DNA from 3 places in the Mesorhizobium sp. USDA 4413 genome. Region 3 is predicted to be linked to each of the others. Evidence: predicted binding sites of a transcription regulator. Region 3 holds the regulator's gene; each other region holds the start of a gene.
What was found. Region 3 encodes LexA, which represses DNA repair genes until DNA is damaged. Its sites were predicted from a motif close to TGTTCNNNNTGTGTTCNG; they were not measured.
Positions count from the first base shown of each region.

Region 1: the regulator LexA is predicted to act here: its motif matches at 3,600-3,617, upstream of uvrA (excinuclease ABC subunit UvrA).
Region 2: the regulator LexA is predicted to act here: its motif matches at 4,426-4,443, upstream of ACVMIM_RS14030 (PA0069 family radical SAM protein).

Region 1 covers NZ_JBVPRP010000001.1:4,513,444-4,519,850, reverse strand. Annotated here, with positions in the region: gene ACVMIM_RS22135 (GNAT family N-acetyltransferase) at 18-482, opposite strand; gene uvrA (excinuclease ABC subunit UvrA) at 517-3,438, opposite strand; gene ACVMIM_RS22125 (hypothetical protein) at 4,240-4,518, opposite strand; gene ACVMIM_RS22120 (ATP-dependent Clp protease proteolytic subunit) at 4,595-5,197, opposite strand; gene ACVMIM_RS22115 (SRPBCC family protein) at 5,214-5,690, opposite strand; gene ACVMIM_RS22110 (ArsR/SmtB family transcription factor) at 5,687-6,001, opposite strand; gene ACVMIM_RS22105 (single-stranded DNA-binding protein) at 6,238-6,407, shown strand, end outside.
Region 2 covers NZ_JBVPRP010000001.1:2,930,328-2,936,734, reverse strand. Annotated here, with positions in the region: gene ACVMIM_RS14065 (tRNA1(Val) (adenine(37)-N6)-methyltransferase) at 1-533, shown strand, start outside; gene ACVMIM_RS14060 (S49 family peptidase) at 662-1,519, shown strand; gene ACVMIM_RS14055 (membrane protein) at 1,602-1,787, shown strand; gene ACVMIM_RS14050 (4-(cytidine 5'-diphospho)-2-C-methyl-D-erythritol kinase) at 1,813-2,706, shown strand; gene moaB (molybdenum cofactor biosynthesis protein B) at 2,693-3,250, shown strand; gene ACVMIM_RS14040 (GFA family protein) at 3,347-3,799, shown strand; gene ACVMIM_RS14035 (glycosyltransferase) at 3,866-4,369, opposite strand; gene ACVMIM_RS14030 (PA0069 family radical SAM protein) at 4,518-5,672, shown strand; gene ACVMIM_RS14025 (ribonuclease HII) at 5,868-6,407, shown strand, end outside.
Region 3 covers NZ_JBVPRP010000001.1:4,411,538-4,417,944, reverse strand. Annotated here, with positions in the region: gene ACVMIM_RS21570 (ComEC/Rec2 family competence protein) at 1-2,137, shown strand, start outside; gene lexA (transcriptional repressor LexA) at 2,131-2,871, opposite strand; gene ACVMIM_RS21560 (molybdopterin molybdotransferase MoeA) at 2,988-4,193, opposite strand; gene moaC (cyclic pyranopterin monophosphate synthase MoaC) at 4,193-4,669, opposite strand; gene trpC (indole-3-glycerol phosphate synthase TrpC) at 4,671-5,483, opposite strand; gene trpD (anthranilate phosphoribosyltransferase) at 5,488-6,407, opposite strand, start outside.

The DNA of each region.
Region 1 (6,407 bases), 100 kb from region 3:
CTCCGTTCGAACTGCGATCAGGCTGCTCGGTCGACAGGCTTCACCATGTCGACCAATGTCCATCCTGGCCGGTACGGGTTGGCGCGGCGGCCCGTTTCGCGATAGCCGTAAGCGGAATAGAGCGCGATGTTCCGCTCCATGCGCGAATTGGTATAGAGCCGCACCTCCGGCAAGCCCCAGGAGCGCGTCTGCTCGTCGGCGAAGTCGAGCAATCTGATCCCGAGCTTCCTGCCCTGGAAAGCCGGCGCGACGGCGATACTGAAGATCATGGCGTGATCGGGATGACGCTCGAGCACGATCAATCCGGCAAGCTTTGAGCCTTCTTCCAGCAGCCAGACTTCGCCACGCTCGATGCGCGGCGCATAGTCTTCCGTCACCGGGATTGGCGGGGCGCCGAACAGAGAGGTGTAGGGAGCATAGGCGGCCGTGGTCAGCGCGACAACGGCCGGGAGATCACCGGAAAGCGCTCTTCTAATTGTCATTCAAACGCCCTCCAGACACCGACGAAATGCGCGCTCACTCGGCCGCTTCGCGTTTGCCTCCGGGGCGCCGTTCCAGGAGCTCCTTCAGGAACTGGCCTGTGTAGCTGCGCTTCTCGCGCACGATGGCTTCCGGCGTGCCCGATGCGACCAGCTCGCCACCGCCGTCGCCGCCTTCGGGGCCGAGATCGAGCACCCAGTCGGCGGTCTTGATCACCTCCAGATTGTGCTCGATCACCACCACCGTGTTGCCCTGATCGACCAGTTCGTGCAGCACTTCGAGCAGCTTGGCGACATCGTGGAAGTGCAGGCCGGTCGTCGGCTCGTCGAGGATGTAGAGCGTCTTGCCGGTCGCCTTGCGCGACAGTTCCTTGGCGAGCTTGATGCGCTGCGCCTCGCCGCCCGACAAAGTCGTCGCCTGCTGACCGATATGGATATAGCCGAGGCCGACCTGCTTCAGCGTCTCCAGCTTGTCGCGGACGCCAGGCACCGCCGAGAAGAACTCGACGCCTTCCTCAACCGTCATGTCGAGCACGTCGGCGATCGACTTGCCCTTGAACAGCACGTCCAGCGTCTCGCGGTTATAGCGCTTGCCGTGGCAGACGTCGCAGGTGACGTAGACGTCGGGCAGGAAGTGCATCTCGATCTTGATCACGCCGTCGCCCTGGCAGGCCTCGCAGCGGCCGCCCTTGACATTGAAGGAGAAGCGACCCGGCTGGTAGCCACGCGCCTTGGCTTCGGGCAGCCCAGCGAACCAGTCGCGGATCGGCGTGAAGGCACCGGTATAGGTCGCCGGGTTGGAGCGCGGGGTGCGGCCGATCGGCGATTGGTCGATGTCGATGACCTTGTCCAGGAACTCCAGCCCCTCGATACGGTCATGCTCGGCCGGATGCTCGCGCGAGCCCATGATGCGGCGCGAGGCCGCCTTGAACAACGTCTCGATCAGGAAGGTCGACTTGCCGCCGCCGGAGACCCCGGTGACGCAGGTGAATGTGCCGAGCGGAATCTCCGCCGTGACGTTCTTCAGATTGTTGCCGCGCGCCCCGACGACTTTTATTCGCCGGTTCTTCTTCGCCTCGCGGCGCACGGCCGGCGTTGCCACTTCGAGTTCGCCCGACAGATATTTGCCGGTGATCGAAGCGGGCGTGGCCATGATCTGCTGCGGCGTGCCCTGCGCGATGATCTGGCCGCCATGGATGCCGGCGGCCGGGCCGATGTCGACGACATAGTCGGCATGCAGGATGGCGTCCTCGTCATGCTCGACGACGATCACCGTGTTGCCGATGTCGCGCAGGTGCTTGAGCGTATCGAGCAGGCGCGCATTGTCGCGCTGGTGCAGGCCGATCGACGGCTCGTCCAGCACATAGAGCACGCCGGTGAGGCCTGAGCCGATCTGCGATGCGAGCCGGATGCGCTGGCTTTCGCCGCCCGACAGCGTGCCGGAGTTGCGCGACAGCGTCAGATAGTCGAGGCCGACATCGTTGAGGAAGCGCAGCCGCTCGCGGATTTCCTTGAGCACGCGCACCGCGATCTCGTTCTGCTTCTCGTTGAGCTGTGAAGGCAGATCGGTGAACCACTGGTCGGCCTTGCGGATCGACAATTCCGTGACCTCGCCGATATGCTTGCCGGCGATCTTCACGGCCAGCGCTTCCGGCTTCAGGCGGTAGCCGTTGCAGGCGGGGCAGGGGGTGGCCGACATGAAGCGTTCGATCTCCTCGCGCATCCAGGCCGATTCCGTTTCCTTCCAGCGCCGGTCGAGATTGGGGATGACGCCCTCGAAGGTCTTGGTCGTCTTGTAGGAACGCAAGCCGTCGTCATATTGGAAGGTGATCTCGCGCTCGCCGGTGCCATGCAGCACGGCTTCTTTCGCCTCCGCGCTCAGATCCTTGAACTTGTCGCCGAGCTTGAAGCCATAGGCCTTGCCGAGCGCCTCGAGCGTCTGCGCGTAATAGGGCGAGGTCGACTTCGCCCACGGGCTGATGGCGCCGTCGCGCAGCGAGACGTTCTCGTCCGGCACCACGAGGTTGGGATCGATGGCACGCTGGCTGCCGAGGCCGTCGCAGGTCGGACAGGCGCCGAACGGGTTGTTGAAGGAGAACAGCCGGGGCTCGATCTCGGGAATGGTGAAGCCGGACACCGGGCAGGCGAATTTCTCCGAGAACAGGATGCGCTCATGCGTCTCGTTCTTCGACTTGTTGACCGAGTCTTCGCCGGTCAGGCTGGCGTCGAGCGGCCGGTCGGCGAACTCGGCGACCGCAAGACCTTCCGCGAGCTTCAGCGCGGTCTCCATCGAGTCCGCGAGCCGGGTCGCCAGATCGCCGCGCACGACGATGCGGTCGACCACGACGTCGATGTCGTGCTTGTACTTCTTGTCCAGCGCCGGGACGTCGGCGATCTCGTAGAAGACGCCGTCGACCTTGACGCGCTGGAACCCCTTCTTCTGCAGCTCCAGGAGTTCCTTGCGGTACTCACCCTTGCGGCCGCGCACGATCGGCGCGAGCAAGTAGAGACGTGTGCCTTCCTCCAGCGCCAGCACGCGGTCGACCATCTGGCTAACGGTCTGGCTCTCGATCGGCAGGCCTGTCGCCGGCGAATAGGGGGTGCCGACACGCGCGAAGAGCAGGCGCATATAGTCGTAGATCTCGGTGACGGTTCCGACCGTCGAGCGCGGGTTTCGCGAGGTGGTCTTCTGCTCGATGGAAATGGCGGGCGATAGGCCGTCGATCTGGTCGACGTCGGGCTTCTGCATCATCTCAAGGAACTGCCGGGCATACGCCGACAGGCTTTCGACATAGCGGCGCTGGCCCTCGGCATAGATGGTGTCGAAGGCAAGCGACGACTTGCCGGAGCCCGACAGCCCGGTCATCACGATCAGGCTGTCGCGCGGCAGGTCAAGATCGACGTTCTTGAGATTGTGCTCGCGCGCCCCGCGAATGGAAAGGTATTTTTGGTCGGCCATCGCCGGTCGCCGCCTCAGATCTGGAATTTGCTGGATTGGGCGGGTTCTTCCCGGCCATCCCATATGTAGGTTGTTTTGCCGCCGCGTCGAGAGACGCCACAATCTCGACGGAAGAAGCCGATCATGGGTTTAACCGTCTTTCGCGCGAGCGGGCAAGCGGAAAGAACAAAGGCCGAACACGCTCCTGACAAAGCGCCTGTGGAAACAATCGCGCTAATGGTTGTGAAACAGTCGCAAGAGCGTCGTGGAAGTCAGTACCGCCAATCCCGCCCCGTTGATCCACACCATCCAGCTTACCTTCACGTAATCTCCTGGCGATCACATTTTTCGGTAACCGGCCGTCGACGGTTGACGTCGCGGACCTGCGGGAGCAGTCTCAAAACCGTCAGCGAAGCCGGCCGTCTTTCGATGGCCTCGCCGCCCAATTGGCGGCTGCGAGACGCCGCAGGTGATAGCGATTAGCGCTTCGAACGACATTGTCGCAACGGACCCAGGAGCGGAGCATGACGCCACCGGACAGTCCCTTGAGGCTCCACACGGAGATGGAGCCGCGGCAGGCATAAGTGCCAGGGCAGACTTGAAACGCCAGCCCGACAAACCGTGACTTGCCGATTCCCTACAATCAGAGACGATAGTCGGATCGTCGGCTGAGCGCCGCGTTGCATCCGAAACAGAACGCCGGCAGTCCACCCCCGGCTAAAGTTGGATTTAAGATCCATGAAGCCCCATCCGTCTGCACAGCAGGGATGGGGCTTGCATTTTGTGAGGCGCTCGCCTTGCGAACAAGCGACGCAAGGGTTTTCAGTGGTTCGGCAGCTTCATGCCGCCGGTTGCCATGTCGATCGTTATGCTGCCACCGATCCTGACATCGGTGTTGCCGATCTTGAACGAACCGTCGCCGCCGGCGGGCTGCGCGTCGTCCGGTTCCGGCTGCGGCGCCGGCTTGGCGATGCGGTAGTCGTCGCTGACGCCTGGCAATTTCTGCGTCGAGCTGTCGGCAAGCGCGGTGCCGGACACCAGCGCGGCGGCAAGCGCGGCGAGAACAGCGCATAATTGTCTGCGTTGGAGCGGATTGGTCATGCGCGGACTATAAGGACGCGGCTGGAGCGATGCCAGACGCGCGGCGATCAAATTGCCGCGCGTCTGCCTCGCGAAGTCAGGCCGCTTTCTTGCGCGTGTCGTAGACGTGGTCGACGAGGCCCCAGTCCTTGGCTTCCGCGGCGCTCATGAAATAATCGCGGTCGAGCGTGCGCTCGACTTCCTCGTAGGTTCGGCCGCAATGCTTGGCGTAAAGCTCGGTCATATGCTGCTTGGTGCGCACAATATCCTCGGCATGGCGCTGGATGTCGGAGGCCTGGCCCTGGAAGCCGCCGAGCGGCTGATGCAGCACGATCCTGGTGTTGGGCAAGGCGATGCGTCGCCCTGGCGTGCCGGCCATCAGCAGGAAGGAGCCCATCGAGGCGGCGAAGCCCATGCAGACCGTCGACACCGGGCAGGAGACGTATTGCATCGTGTCGTAGATCGCGAAGCCGCTGGTCACCATGCCGCCGGGCGAGTTGATGTAGAGCGAGATCTCCTTGTCGGGATTGTCCGATTCCAACGACAGAAGCTGCGCGCAGACCAGCGCCGACACGTTGTCGTTGATCTCGCCGTTAATGAAGACGATGCGCTCGCGCAGCAACCGCGAAAAGATGTCGAAGGAGCGCTCGCCGCGGCTCGATTGCTCGATGACCATCGGCACCAGATTGGCAATGCTCATGACGGATTCCTTTCGATCAGGCCGCGCGCAGCATCATGCAAGGCGCATTGGCGGCGGTTGGGGTCTTGCGCGCGTCAAGCGAAAGTCCGCATTCCGCGCCCGAGACGGCGACGAGCGGCTGCGCCACGGGCACGAAGCCGTCATGCACGATGCGAAGATGCGTGCCGCCCGAGGCGGTGCCGGCAAGCGTGAACGTGACGATGCTGTCAAAGGCGGGAAGCCGGTCCGCGTCCTTGGCGCCGGGCCGCTCGCGCCAGGAGTAGCGCAACAGCCTGCCGGGCTCGGCCTCGATCACCTCGCATTCGATCGGCGCATCCGGTCCGGCAAAGGCGAAGCGGCGGCCTGCTTCCGCCTTGATGTCGTTCGGCATCATCCAGGCGGCGAGCAGTTCCGGCTCGGTCAGCGCTCGCCAGACTTTTTCCGGCGGATCGGGAAGGTCGCATTCGAAGCTGAGCGGCGCTTCGTCGACCGTCGGGTTTTCGGTTGCCGTCATTGGTCCATTCCCTTCAGAACCGTCTTCAACTTTTCGATGCGTTCCGGCCAGAAGGCGCGGTAGCGTTCGATCCAGCCGAGCAACGGATCGAGCCCTTGCGGATCGGCGCGGTAGTAGGCGTTGCGGCCGGCGCGCCGCTCGACCACCAGGCCGGCGCCGCGCAGAACGGCGAGATGCTGGGAGACCGCCGGCTGCGACACGCTCATGCCGGCACGCAGCTCACTCACGCTCATCTCGCTGGCGGTCAGCCGCTCGTAGACGGCGCGACGGGTGGGGTCGGCGAGTGCCCGGAAAATCTCTGCTTCGATCATGGATGAAGCATAAGTCGATACTTATCGATTTGGCAAGCTTCTATTTGATCGCCATATCGGGATGCATGTTCAAACCCGGCCTTTGCTGACATTCCTTGACAGGACAGGCGGTCGAGATTAGAACGAAAAGAGAACAAAAACCTTGTGGGAAAAACCAGCCTTTGCGGGCATGGGCGACCCCGAGGCTGTAAGGTGAGCGACTTAAAATTTGTTTCGGATGAGCGCGGAGAAGTAAGATGGCGGGTAGCGTCAACAAGGTCATTCTGGTCGGCAATCTCGGGGCGGACCCTGAAATCCGCCGCCTGAATTCCGGCGATCCGGTCGTCAACATCCGCATCGCCACATCGGAAAGCTGGCGCGACAAGAACACCGGCGAGCGCAAGGACAAGACCGAGTGGCACAATGT
Region 2 (6,407 bases), 1.5 Mb from region 3:
GGTTCGCCGCCGCCACGCTTTCGCATCCCGGGAACGCGCATCTCGGCGACCGCGCCTCCGTGCTGACGGCCGACGTGACGCAGACCGGCCGGGCACGAGCGGAAGCCGGGCTTGCCGACAATTCCTTCGACTTCGTCATCATGAACCCGCCTTTCAACGCGGCCGAGGACCGCTCGACGCCTGACGCGCTGCGCCGGCAGGCGCATGTGACCGAGGACGGGCTGTTCGAGCGCTGGATCAGGAGCGGCGCCGCCGTCGTCAGGCCGCGCGGCGGGCTGGCCGTCATCGCGCGGCCCGAGCAACTGGTCGCCATCCTCGATGCGATCGAAGGGCGCTTCGGCGATGCCGAGATGCTGTGCGTGCATCCGCGTCCGGACGCGGCGGCGATCCGCATCGTCGTCAGGGCCGCGCTCGGGGCGCGCGGGAAATTGTCCATCCGCCCGCCGCTCACCTTGCACGGACCGTCCGGCAACGGGCCGACGGCGCGGACGGAAATGATCAACAACGGCCTGGCGTCGCTGTTCGGCGATTGATCCGGGGCGCGCGATGCGGCATTGCCGTTGGACGGCGAATTCCTACATGCCAAAGCAAGATGACGTCGCGCCTACCGACTTAACTGATCTCATCTTGCTCCTTTGTATTCCACCGGAGACACCCGTTCGTGAAACGCCTCTTCAACCGCCTGCTGCCGAAATCCTGGCGCTCAACAGTCGTCACCATTCCGGTCATCCGGCTGCAAGGCGCCATCATGGCCGGCGGCGGCCAGTTCCGGCCGAGCCTGTCGCTCGCCTCGACGGCCGGCGTCATCGAAAAGGCGTTCGGCTTCGACGCGCCGGCAGTTGCCATCTCGATCAACTCGCCGGGCGGCTCGCCGGTGCAGTCGCGCCTGATCTTCAAACGCATCCGCGACCTTGCCACGGAAAAGAACAAGAAGGTGCTGGTCTTCGTCGAGGATGTGGCGGCCTCGGGCGGCTACATGATAGCGGTCGCCGGCGACGAGATCTTCGCCGACCCCTCATCGATCGTCGGCTCGATCGGCGTGGTCTCCGCCTCCTTCGGTTTTCCCGAGCTGATGAAGAAGATCGGCGTCGAGCGGCGCGTCCACACCGCCGGCCAGAACAAGGCCGTGCTCGATCCGTTCAAGCCCGAGAAGAAGGAGGATGTGGAGCGGCTGAAGGCGCTGCAGCTCGAAGTGCACGAGACCTTCATCGAGCTCGTCAAGGAACGGCGCGGCAGCAAGCTCAAGGACGACCCGGACCTGTTCACCGGCCTGTTCTGGACCGCCAAGCGGGGCCTCGAGCTCGGCCTTGTCGATGCGCTGGGCGATATGCGCAGCGTGCTCAAGACCCGTTTCGGCGACAAGACGCAGCTCAAGCTGATCACCGCGCCGCGCGGGCTGTTTGGCCGTTTCGGCCTGTTCGGGTCGCGCTTCTCGGCGCCCGATATCGCCGCTGCCGCCGCAAACGGCGTGCTCGATGCGGCGGAAGAGCGCGCATTGTGGGCACGCTTCGGGCTTTGAAAAAGCCATGATTGCGTCTAGCATGGCCGCTTGACCGACCCATCCGGCCGGCCTTGCCGCGAGACCGCGGGAGGAGTTTGAGATGCCGCAGATCATTTTCTTCATTGTTATCGGCGCCGCCGCTTACTTCGGCTACCGCGCTTTCGTGCGCGAGGCCGAACGCGTAACAGCCAAGATCCGGCGCACCGAGAAACAGGCGGCGAACGGCACGATGGGAACGCTGGTCAAGGATCCGAAGACCGGCGAATACCGTCTCGCTAAGGACTGAAGCCATCTCGCCAGCAGCCGACATTCTGGAGCCCGGCACAGAAGTCCGGACATGGCTTGCGCCGGCCAAGATCAATCTGGCGCTGCATGTCACCGGACGGCGCGCCGACGGCTACCATCTCATTGACAGCCTTGCCGTTTTCGCCCGCTTCGGCGACCGGCTCGAGATCGGACCGGCCGGGCATGACGAATTCTCCGTATCCGGACGTTATGCCGCCGGCCTGCCGCTCGACGACGGCAATCTGGTTGTGAAGGCACGCGATGCCTTGCGCCGGGAGGCCGGCGCGCGACATGCGCCGCCGGTCGCCATCAGGCTAGAGAAGAACCTGCCGATCGCGTCCGGCGTCGGCGGCGGCTCCAGCGACGCGGCGGCCGCGCTCAACGGCCTGGCGCAGCTCTGGAAGCTCGACATCGACGACATTTCGCTGGCGCGGATCGGGCTTTCGCTCGGCGCCGATCTGCCAATGTGCCTGAAGTCAAAGCCGCTGATCGCACGCGGTATCGGCGATGACGTGTCGCCGCTCTCCGCATTTCCGGCGCTCGGCCTCGTCCTGGTCAATCCGGGCGTCGCCGTCTCGACACCGGACGTGTTCAAGGCGCTCTCCAGCCGCGACAACGAGATACTGCCGCCGCTGCCGAAGCGCCTCGACTTCCACGCCGTCCGCAACTGGCTGGAGACGACGCGCAACGACCTCGAAGCTGCCGCCCGTTTGATCGAACCTGCGATCGGTGAGGCGCTCAAGGCGCTCAAACGCGCCGACGCCGCGTTCACGCGCATGTCGGGCTCCGGCGCCACCTGCTTCGGCCTGTTCGAGACCGGCAATGTCGCCAAGCGCGCGGCGGTCGCGATCCGTGCCCGCCATCCCGACTGGTTCGTCGCTGCGACACGCAGCATGGAGGTGGGCGATGGCGAAGCTTGACGAGAGCCGGCCCTTCATCCCGGTGCGCATCGCGGTGCTGACCGTCTCCGACACGCGCAGCCTTGCCGACGACAAGTCCGGCCAGACGTTGGCTGACCGCATCACGGACGCCGGCCATGTGCTTGCCGCACGCGATATCGTGACCGACGACCGCGACGAGATACGCGACAAGGTGCTCGGCTGGTCGAAGGACGAAGGTATCGACGTCGTCATCACCACCGGCGGCACCGGCTTCACCGGCCGCGACGTGACGCCGGAGGCGCTGGAGCCGATCTTCGAAAAACGGATGGACGGCTTTTCCGAAGTCTTCCACCGCATCTCCTACGACAAGATCGGCACCTCGACGATCCAGAGTCGGGCGACCGGCGGCGTCGTCAACGCCACCTTCGTCTTCGTGCTGCCGGGCTCGCCCGGCGCCTGCAGGGACGCCTGGGACGGCATCATCAAGGCGCAGCTCGACTACCGGCACATGCCCTGCAACTTCGTCGAGATCATCCCGCGGCTTGACGAGCATCTTCGGCGCGGCGGCAAGCCGGCCTCGTAACCGCAGGCAAAGCCCCCAACCGGCTTCCGGTTCGCAGGCGGGAATACCACTGGCGCCTGCGAGCAGCCATTTCGAGGACGGCGCCGGCAAAGTACCTTGTGCTGCGAACAAGGGAGGATCCGCCTGACCGTTCACAGCGGCGGCTGCCATTGCGGCAATATCCGCCTGAGTTTCTCCACCGCGCTCGATCCGGCCGCGCTGGAAATCCGCGCCTGCCAATGCTCCTTCTGCACTCGGCATGGCTCGCGCGCGGCGGCCGATCCGAACGGCAGGTTGGTGGTTTCGGTCTCGGACGGGGATCGACTGCAGGTCTACCGCTTTGGCCTGCGCACCGCCGACTATCTCGTCTGCCGCGACTGCGGCGTCTATGTCGCGGCAATCGCTGGCGAAGGTGACGCCGCCAGGGCGATCGTCATCGTCAACGCGCTTGACGAGCGCGAACGGTTCTGTCGCGAGCCGATCGCTGTCCGTTTCGATGCCGAAACACGCGAGCAACGCCTGGCCAGGCGCCGCAGCGCCTGGATGCCGGTTGAAATTCAACGGATTTGACGGGGGGATTTGACGGGCAGGGACAGCGCTTTCTTTCTTCTCCGTTGTGGGAGAAGGAAGCTGGCATCACTTCGGCGGCGCCACCCAGATTTCGGCGTTTAACCGCCTGGTCGCCAGGCCGCGCGCCAGGGCTTCGGCGCTGCGCGCGCTCTTTGCCAGAGCCGAAGCCTGCCGCTTGCTGATGACGAGGCCTTCGGCCAGCGCACGGTTGCCCGAAAAGATCCGAGCCAGGAAAGGCGCGCGATCGGCGCGGGCGCGCGAAAATCGCGCCGGCATGGTCTGTCTCGCCGTGTGGGCGACGACCTCGTCGATCCAGCCTTCGGCTAGCCGGGCACCGGGTTCCAGCAACAGCAGCCAATCGCCCTTGGCTTGGCCGATGCCCATGGCGATCCCGCCGGTCACATAATGACAGCCGGCATGCTCGGCCACCGGATGCGTCTGGTCGGTCGAGCCTTGATCGCAGACGATCACGTCGCGGACCACGCCTTCGACCGCGCCACCGACCAGCGAGGCGAGCGTACGGGCGAGCCCCTCCTCGTCGTTCTTGGTTTCGATGACAACGCTGAGCATTTTTAGCCGAATAGCGGAAAGTGCGGCGATGCGCCAGTTGCGGCTCCAAGCGAAAAAGTTCTTGCTTTGTTCTCATCGGCAAAATAGGAATAGTTTCATGAACAGAGCGATTCGAAAGCCTGCCGACAGTCCCTGGGAGAGGGCGAAAATGGAACAGATCGTGCGCGCCGACATTGCCGCTTTCGGAGCAGGAAGAGCCGAGATGGCGAACGCGATGATCGAGCAGAGCGGCATGCGGGTGCGGCCCGACCGCAATCGCGGCCGCTCGGCCGGCATCAACCCGTCCGGCCGATTCGAGCCGGTCAGCCGGCATGTGTTCGACGACGGCTGGAACTCACTGGAGGAACTGCCGCCGTTCAAGACGGAAGTGCAAGTCGAAAAGCCGCGCACCATCATCACGCGCAACGAGTCGCCCGACATCTCCTTCGACCGTTCGATCAATCCCTATCGCGGCTGCGAGCATGGCTGCGTCTACTGCTTTGCCAGGCCGACGCATGCCTTCATGGGCCTGTCGCCGGGACTCGATTTCGAATCGAAGCTGTTCGCCAAGCCGGATGCGGCGCGCATGCTGGACCGGGAATTGTCGAAGCCGGGCTATCAGCCGCGCACGATCGCCATCGGCACCAACACCGATCCCTACCAGCCGATCGAGAAGCAATATCGGATCATGCGAGAGATTCTGGAGGTGCTGGAGGCGCGCGGCCATCCGGTCGGTATCGTCACGAAGTCGGCGCTTGTCACGCGCGACATCGACATATTGTCGCGCATGGCCGAGCGCGGCCTCGCCAAGGTGGCGCTGTCGGTGACGACGATGGACCGGATGCTGGCGAGAACCATGGAGCCGCGCGCGTCGACGCCGACGAAGCGGCTGGAGGCGATCAGACAGCTTTCGGATGCCGGCGTTCCGGCATCGGTGATGGTGGCGCCGATCATCCCCGGTCTCAACGATCCGGAGATGGAGCGCATCCTCGATTCGGCCAGGGCCGCCGGCGCGCGTGAGGCCGGCTACGTCATCTTGCGCCTGCCGCTCGAGGTGGCGCCGATCTTCAAGGATTGGCTGTTGCGGCATTATCCGGACCGGTACCGGCATGTGATGTCGCTGATCCGGTCGATGCGCGACGGCAAGGATTACGATTCCGAGTGGGGCAAGCGCATGAAGGGCGCCGGTCCCTACGCCTGGCAGATCGGCCGGCGCTTCGAGATCGCCGCCAAGCGGCTCGGCCTCAATGTCGAGCGACGGCAGCTTCGCACCGACCAATTCGTCGCAGGCTCCGGCGCCGGCGAGCAGCTGATGTTGCTTTGACGCCTGCGCCGGCCATGACGACCGGCGCTAAGCAATTCCAGGCAAAGCGAATTTCCGTCTGGAATGGCAGCCCTTTCAAGAATTCCGTCCGGCCCTTGTCCCCCCGGCCGTGAGACGGTGCCTTCCCGGTCCGACGCCCCATCCGACCCGGAAGGACTTGCGGAGAATCGGAGCCGATGCGAACCTCGCCGCACCATGGCTCGCCCGCGTTCCGATTCTCCGCTTCTCTTTGAAATGGCCGAGAAGCCCGACTTCTCGATCGAGACCAAGGCGATAGCCGACGGGCTGTGGCCGGTCGCCGGCATGGACGAAGCAGGCCGCGGTCCGCTGGCGGGTCCGGTGGTGGCCGCCGCGGTGGTGCTCAATCCCGCCAATATTCCGGAAGGCCTCGACGATTCCAAACGCCTCACTCATTTGCAGCGCGAGGCGCTGTTCCTCAAGATCCTCGGCTCGGCGCTGAGTGTCTCGGTGGCCTCGATCAGCGCCGAAGGCATCGACAACAGCAACATCCTGAAGGCAAGCCTCGAAGCGATGCGCCGCGCCGCTGCGGGCCTCTCGCTGCAACCGAAGCTCGCCTTGGCCGACGGCCGCGACGTTCCGCCCGGTCTCGCCTGCGAAGGCCGGGCGCTCATCAAGGGGGACCAGCGCTCGCAATCGATCGCCGCCGCCTCGATCGTTGCCAAGGTGATGCGCGACCGCATGATGTGCGGCTGCGGCGGACATCACGAGCATTAC
Region 3 (6,407 bases):
CTACTACTTTTCGCTGAGCACCGAGCCGGATCTCTACAGGCCGCTTGCGGCCGTGGCGCTGATGGCTGTCTGCGCGGCGGTCTCGCGCTCCTGGCAGAGAACGCATCTTCTGTTCATGGCAACGCTTTTCTGCGCCTTGGGCTTTCTCGCGGCCAAGGTGGAGACCTGGCGAATGGCGACCCCGATGCTGGGCTCGGAAATCCAGACAAGGCTGACGGGCCGGCTCGTCACCGCGGAGGCGATGGCCAACGGCCGTGTCCGGCTGACCATCGACCTTATTTCCACGGACCATCCGAAGCTGCGTTACGCGCCGGACCGCGTCAGGCTGTCGGCACGCAGGATCCCGCCCGGCATGACGGCCGGATCGATGCTGACCGGCTATGCCAAGCTGCTGCCGCCGACGGGCCCGGTTCGGCCGGACAGCTACGACTTTTCCTTCGACAGCTATTTTGCCGGCATCGGCGGCAGCGGCTTTTTCCTGGGCGACCCGAAGCTGGTTGCGCCGGTGGAGGCGCCTTTCGGCGCGCGCGTCGCCTCGGCAGTCGAAAATGCGCGCGAAGGGATCGCCGATCACATCAGGAGCAGCATAGGCGGGTCCGAGGGCGAGATCGCGGCGGCGCTGATCGTCGGCGTGCGCGCCGGCATTCCGGAGCCAATCAACGAGTCGATGCGGCGCACCGGCATCTACCACATCATCTCGATCTCCGGCCTGCACATGGCGCTGGTCGCCGGCACGATCATGGTCCTTTTGCGCGGCGCCTTCGCGCTGCTTCCGGATTTCTCCTCGCGCCGGCCGGTGAAGAAATATGCCGCCGGAATCGCGCTCATCTCGATCGCCGCTTACCTCGTCATCTCCGGCATCGTGGTGGCGGCCGAGCGAAGCTTCATCATGCTCGCCGTGATGCTTGCCGCCGTGCTCTTCGACCGTGCGGCGCTCACGATGCGCAACCTGGCGATCTCGGCAATCGCCGTGATCCTCGTCTCGCCGCACGAGGTGGTCGGCCCGAGTTTCCAGATGTCCTTCGCCGCCACCGCCGCCCTGGTCGGCGCCTATGCCGGCTTTGCCGACTATCGCGCCGGCAAAACGATCGCGCCGCCGGCAAAGCGTTCATTCCTGGGATTCCTGTCGCGAAAACTGGCGGTTGGAGTGGGCGGCGCCGCCGTGACGTCGCTCATCGCGGGCAGCGCGACATTGCTGTTTGCGATTTGGCATTTCCAGCGCGTGTCGCCGCTCAGTCTGCTCGCCAATCTGGCGGTCATGCCGATCGTGTCACTGATCGTCATGCCGTTTGCCGTGTTGAGCGCGCTGGCCATGCCCTTCGGTTTCGACGGCCCGTTCCTCTTTGTGATGGGCAAGGGACTGACGGCGATGATCGCCATTTCGGCATGGATCTCCGAACGCTCACCGGTCGACGCCGTCGGGCTGATCTCGATCCAGTCGGTGCTGCTGGCGACGATTGCGCTGGTCATTGCGACAATGGCCACAACCTGGCTGAGGCTTGCCGCCGTTCCCTTCGCGCTTGCCGCGCTGCTGGCCATTCCGCATGTCCGCACGCCGGATGTGCTCATTTCCGAGGACGCGCATCTGGTGGCGATGCCGATCGGCGGTGGCGAGCTTGCCGTCAGTCGCGCACGCGCCAACGAGTTCACCACCGACAATTGGAAACGGGCGCTGAAAGCCGAGGAAATCGTGCCGCCGGAGACGTTCGCCAAAGATGCGCTGGACATCGTCGATCCCGTCGATCTGCCGCCCGGCTCGCCCTTCTACTGCACGGGTGATCTTTGCATCGGCCGGCATCCGTCCGGCGCCATCGTCGCACTCGCTGAAACCCGCGACAGCGCCCGGCCGGCCTGCGGCTTTGCCGACCTCGTCGTCATCAACGACGCCACCGCCTACAATCCCTGCCGCGATCCGCGCGTGCTCGTCGTCACCAAGCGGCAGTTGGCGCGCGACGGCAGCGCCGCCGTCTTCTTCGATCCCCAATCGGCAACCGCGCGACCGGCCATCCAATATGCTGTCGAGCAGCCGTACCGGCCTTGGCACGAACAGCGCAAGTATACCCGCGAGGCGAGAGGACTGCCGCCTTATCAAAAGCCTCAGCGGACGGATGCGAAACCTTCGCAACCGGATCAGTAGCGGCGGATCAACCCGACGAGCTTGCCCTGCACCTTCACCCGATCCGGTCCGAAGATGCGGGTCTCGTAGGCCGGGTTGGCAGCTTCCAGCGCGATCGAGGCACCCTTGCGGCGGAAGCGCTTGAGCGTCGCTTCCTCATCATCGACCAGCGCCACCACGATCTCGCCCGGGCTTGCCGTGTTGGCGTTGCGGATGATGACCGTGTCGCCGTCGAAGATGCCGGCCTCGATCATCGAGTCGCCTTTGACCTCCAGCGCATAATGCTCGCCGCCGGCGATCATGTCCGGCGGCACCGTGATCGAATGCGTCTGGTGCTGGATGGCGTCGATCGGGACACCGGCGGCGATGCGGCCCATCACCGGAATGGATACGGCCGAGCCGGCATCGTCGTCGTTGCTTGGCGTCGGGGCGCGCGAGGGCGCAGCCGGCTTGACCTGACGGCTGAGATTGTTCTGACCCAGGCTGCCCTGGATGACGCTTGGCGAAAACTTCTTCGCCGCATTGAGGCCGGGTGCGATCGAGTCGGGCAGGCGCAGCACTTCCAGCGCCCGCGCCCGGTTCGGCAGCCGGCGAATGAAACCGCGTTCCTCCAGCGCCGTGATCAGCCGGTGGATGCCGGACTTGGAGGCGAGGTCGAGCGCTTCCTTCATCTCGTCGAAAGACGGCGGAATCCCGCTTTCCTTCAGCCTTTCGTGGATGAACATCAGAAGTTCATGTTGTTTGCGCGTCAGCATGGCGGCCCCCACGGGTTCTGAAACCAGAATCAGAAAAACAAACCCAGAACAAACACTATCTGTTCCAGTTGTGTTCCGCAACCGTTTAAAGTTTAGTGAACTCGTTGACGATTTGTTCAGCGTAACATCAGAACGCTGCATTCGGCGCCGGTCTCGGCTGCCGGCGCGAAGGGCTCGCGCACGATCAGGCCGTTGGCGTCGGCGAGCGTTCTGAGCATCGAGGAGTCCTGGATGCCGAACGGGGTCGCGACGAGCGTGCCGGCGTCCTCGCGTATGACGGCGCGCACATAGTCCTGCCTGAGATCGTTGGCCTGCATCGCTGCGCCCAGCCGGGCCGTTCGCAGCTCCTGCCTGTGGTCGCGGCCGCCGAGCCTGGCAAGCAGCGGCTTAAGGAACAGCTGCGAGCAGACGATGCTGGCCACCGGGTTGCCGGGCAGGCCGATGCAGCGGACATTGCCAAGCCGGCCGAACATCAGCGGTTTGCCGGGGCGCATGGCGATCTTCCAGAAGTCGAGCCGCATGCCTTCACTGGTCAGCACGTCATGGATCAGGTCGTGGTCACCGACCGAGGCGCCGCCGAGCGTGACGATGACATCGGCGTTCGCCTCGACTGCTTTCCGGACCAGCGCCGCGATCGCTTCCTTACGATCGGCGGCGATGCCGAGATCGAGCGCACGCGCGCCGACCGACTGGGCGGCGGCGGCGACGCCATAGGCGTTGGATGAAATGATCTGATCGGGGCCGAGCGCGCTGCCCGGCGGCAACAGTTCATCGCCGGTGGCGATGATCGCGACCAGCGGCCGGCGCACGACATTCAAGGCGGGATGGTTGGCCGAGGCTGCAAGCGAAAGGGCCGCCGCGTCGAGCACGCGGCCCTTTTCGAGCACCACGTCGCCCTGGACGAAGTCGAGCCCGCGGCGGCGCACATTGCGTGCTTCGGCCGTCGGCTCCGTCACCTCGATCTGGCGGTTGCCGAGATCGCGGACGTTTTCCTGGATGACGATGGTGTCCGCGCCTTCAGGCAGCGGCGCGCCGGTGAAGATGCGCACCGCCTGGCCTTCGCCGACAGTCCCGGAAAAGCCGCGCCCGGCGGGCGCCATGCCTATGACCTCCAGTTGCGCCGGCGCAGAAGCAACGTCGGCGGAGCGTACGGCGTAGCCGTCCATCGCCGAGGCGTTGAAGGGCGGCTGGGTGCGCAGCGCCACAACCGGTTCGGCGAGAACCCGCCCGGCCACGTCCGCCAGCGGAACGCTCTCGCCCGGCAAAGGTGCTGCGCCGTCGAGCAAGCGTTCGAGCGCTTCGGCGACTAGAACGAGGGCCATCAGGCACCCGCCTTGTAGTCGCCCGACTTGCCGCCGGTCTTTTCGACCAGCCGGATACCGGAAATCACCATGCCACGGTCCGCCGCCTTGGCCATGTCGTAGATGGTGAGGCAGGCGACCGAAGCGGCGGTCAGCGCCTCCATCTCCACGCCGGTCTTGCCGGTGACGCGGGCAAGCGCGGTGATCCTGAGGCCGGGTAGCGCGCGGTCCGGCTCGATCTCGACGGCCACTTTGGTGAGAAGCAGCGGATGGCAAAGCGGGATCAGCTCATGCGTCTTCTTCGCGGCCATGATGCCGGCGATGCGCGCTGTGCCCAGCACATCGCCCTTCTTGGCGTCGCCGGCGAGAATTATCTCCAGCGTTTCCGGCTGCATCGAGACAAAGCCTTCGGCGATCGCGGTGCGTGTTGTCTCGGCCTTGTCGCCGACATCGACCATGTTGGCTTCGCCCTTGGCGTCGAGATGGGTGAGGGCCATCTCAGATGGCCTCAGCCGCCGCCTTGCCTGTCAGCAGAAGCTCGGTCGCCGCGGCCACATCCGCCTGCCGCATCAGGCTCTCGCCGACCAGGAAGGCGCCGATGCCGGTCTTCTGCATCCTGAGGCAGTCGTCGTGGGTGAAGATGCCGCTTTCGCTGACCAGCAGGTAGCCGCCCGGCACCATCGGCGCCACCCGCTCGGAAGTCTCAAGCCTGGTCTCGAAGGTCCGCAAATTGCGGTTGTTGATTCCGATCAGCCGCGACGACAATTTTAGCGCGCGCTCCGTTTCGGCCTCGTCATGCACCTCGATCAGCGCGTCCATCCCGAGTTCGAACGCGGTCGCTTCCAATTCGCTCGCCAGGGCATCGTCAACGCTTGCCATGATGATCAGGATGGCGTCCGCGCCCCAGGCGCGGGCCTCGTAGACCTGATAAGGGTCGAACAGAAAATCCTTACGCAACGCGGGCAGAGACACCGCCTTGCGCGCATTGGTCAGAAATTCCGGAGCGCCCTGGAAAGACGGCGCATCGGTCAGCACCGAAAGACAGGCTGCGCCACCTTTCTGATAGGCCCTAGCGAGCGCCGGTGGATCGAAATCGGCGCGGATCAGGCCCTTGGAAGGGCTGGCCTTCTTTATCTCGGCGATCAGCGCGAAACCGCCGGCCCGGCGCTTGGCTTCCAGTGCCGCGAGGAAGCCGCGCGGCGGCTCCGCGTCCCTGGCTTTCGCCTTGATCTCGGCGAACGGCACGGCGAGCTTCGCCGCGGCGATCTCTTCGCGCTTGTAGGCTTCGATCTTGCGCAGGATGTCCGACAAGGCCTTATCCGTTCGAAATCTCGACCAGCTTGTCCAGCACGCCGAGCGCGCGGCCGCTGTCGATCGCTTGCGCCGCCGCCGTGATGCCGTCGGCCAAAGTCGTCACCTTGCCGGCCACGACCAGCCCGGCGCCGGCATTCATCAGCACCGTGTCGCGATAGGCGCCGGCCGCTCCGCCCAGCATATCGCGCAATTCCTTGGCGTTGTAGGCCGCGTCGCCGCCGCGCAGCTCTTCCTTGCTGTGCCGCTTCAACCCGACGGCTTCCGGCGTCAGGGTGAAGCTGCGGATCTCGCCGCCGGCAAGCTCCGCCACCTGGGTTTCGCCCGTCGTGGTGATCTCGTCATAGCCGTCGCCATGGACGACCCAGGCGTGATCGGCGCCCAGCGCCTTCAGCGTCTCGGCCACCGGCATGATCCACTCCGGCAGGAAGACGCCCACCATCTGACGGCTGACGCCGGCCGGGTTCGACAACGGCCCGAGCAGGTTGAAGATGGTGCGGGTGCCGAGCTCGACGCGGGTCGGCCCGACATGCTTCATCGCCGGATGATGCGCCGGCGCGAACATGAAGCCGACGCCGGCTTCGTGGATGCAGCGGCCGATCATTTCCGGCGAGACATCGATCTTGACGCCCAGCGCCGTCAGCACATCGGCGGAGCCCGTCAGCGAGGACAGGCCGCGATTGCCATGCTTGGCGACCGGCACCCCGGCGGCGGCGATGACGAAGGCCGAAGCGGTCGAGATGTTGACCGAGTGCGAATTGTCGCCGCCGGTGCCGACGATGTCGATGGCGCCGTGCGGCGCCTCGACACGCAGCATCTTGGCGCGCATCGTCGCCACCGCGCCGGATATCTCGCTCACGGTCTCGCCGCGCACGCGCAGCGCCATCAGGAAGCCGCCGATCTGGCCGGGCGTCGCGTCGCCCG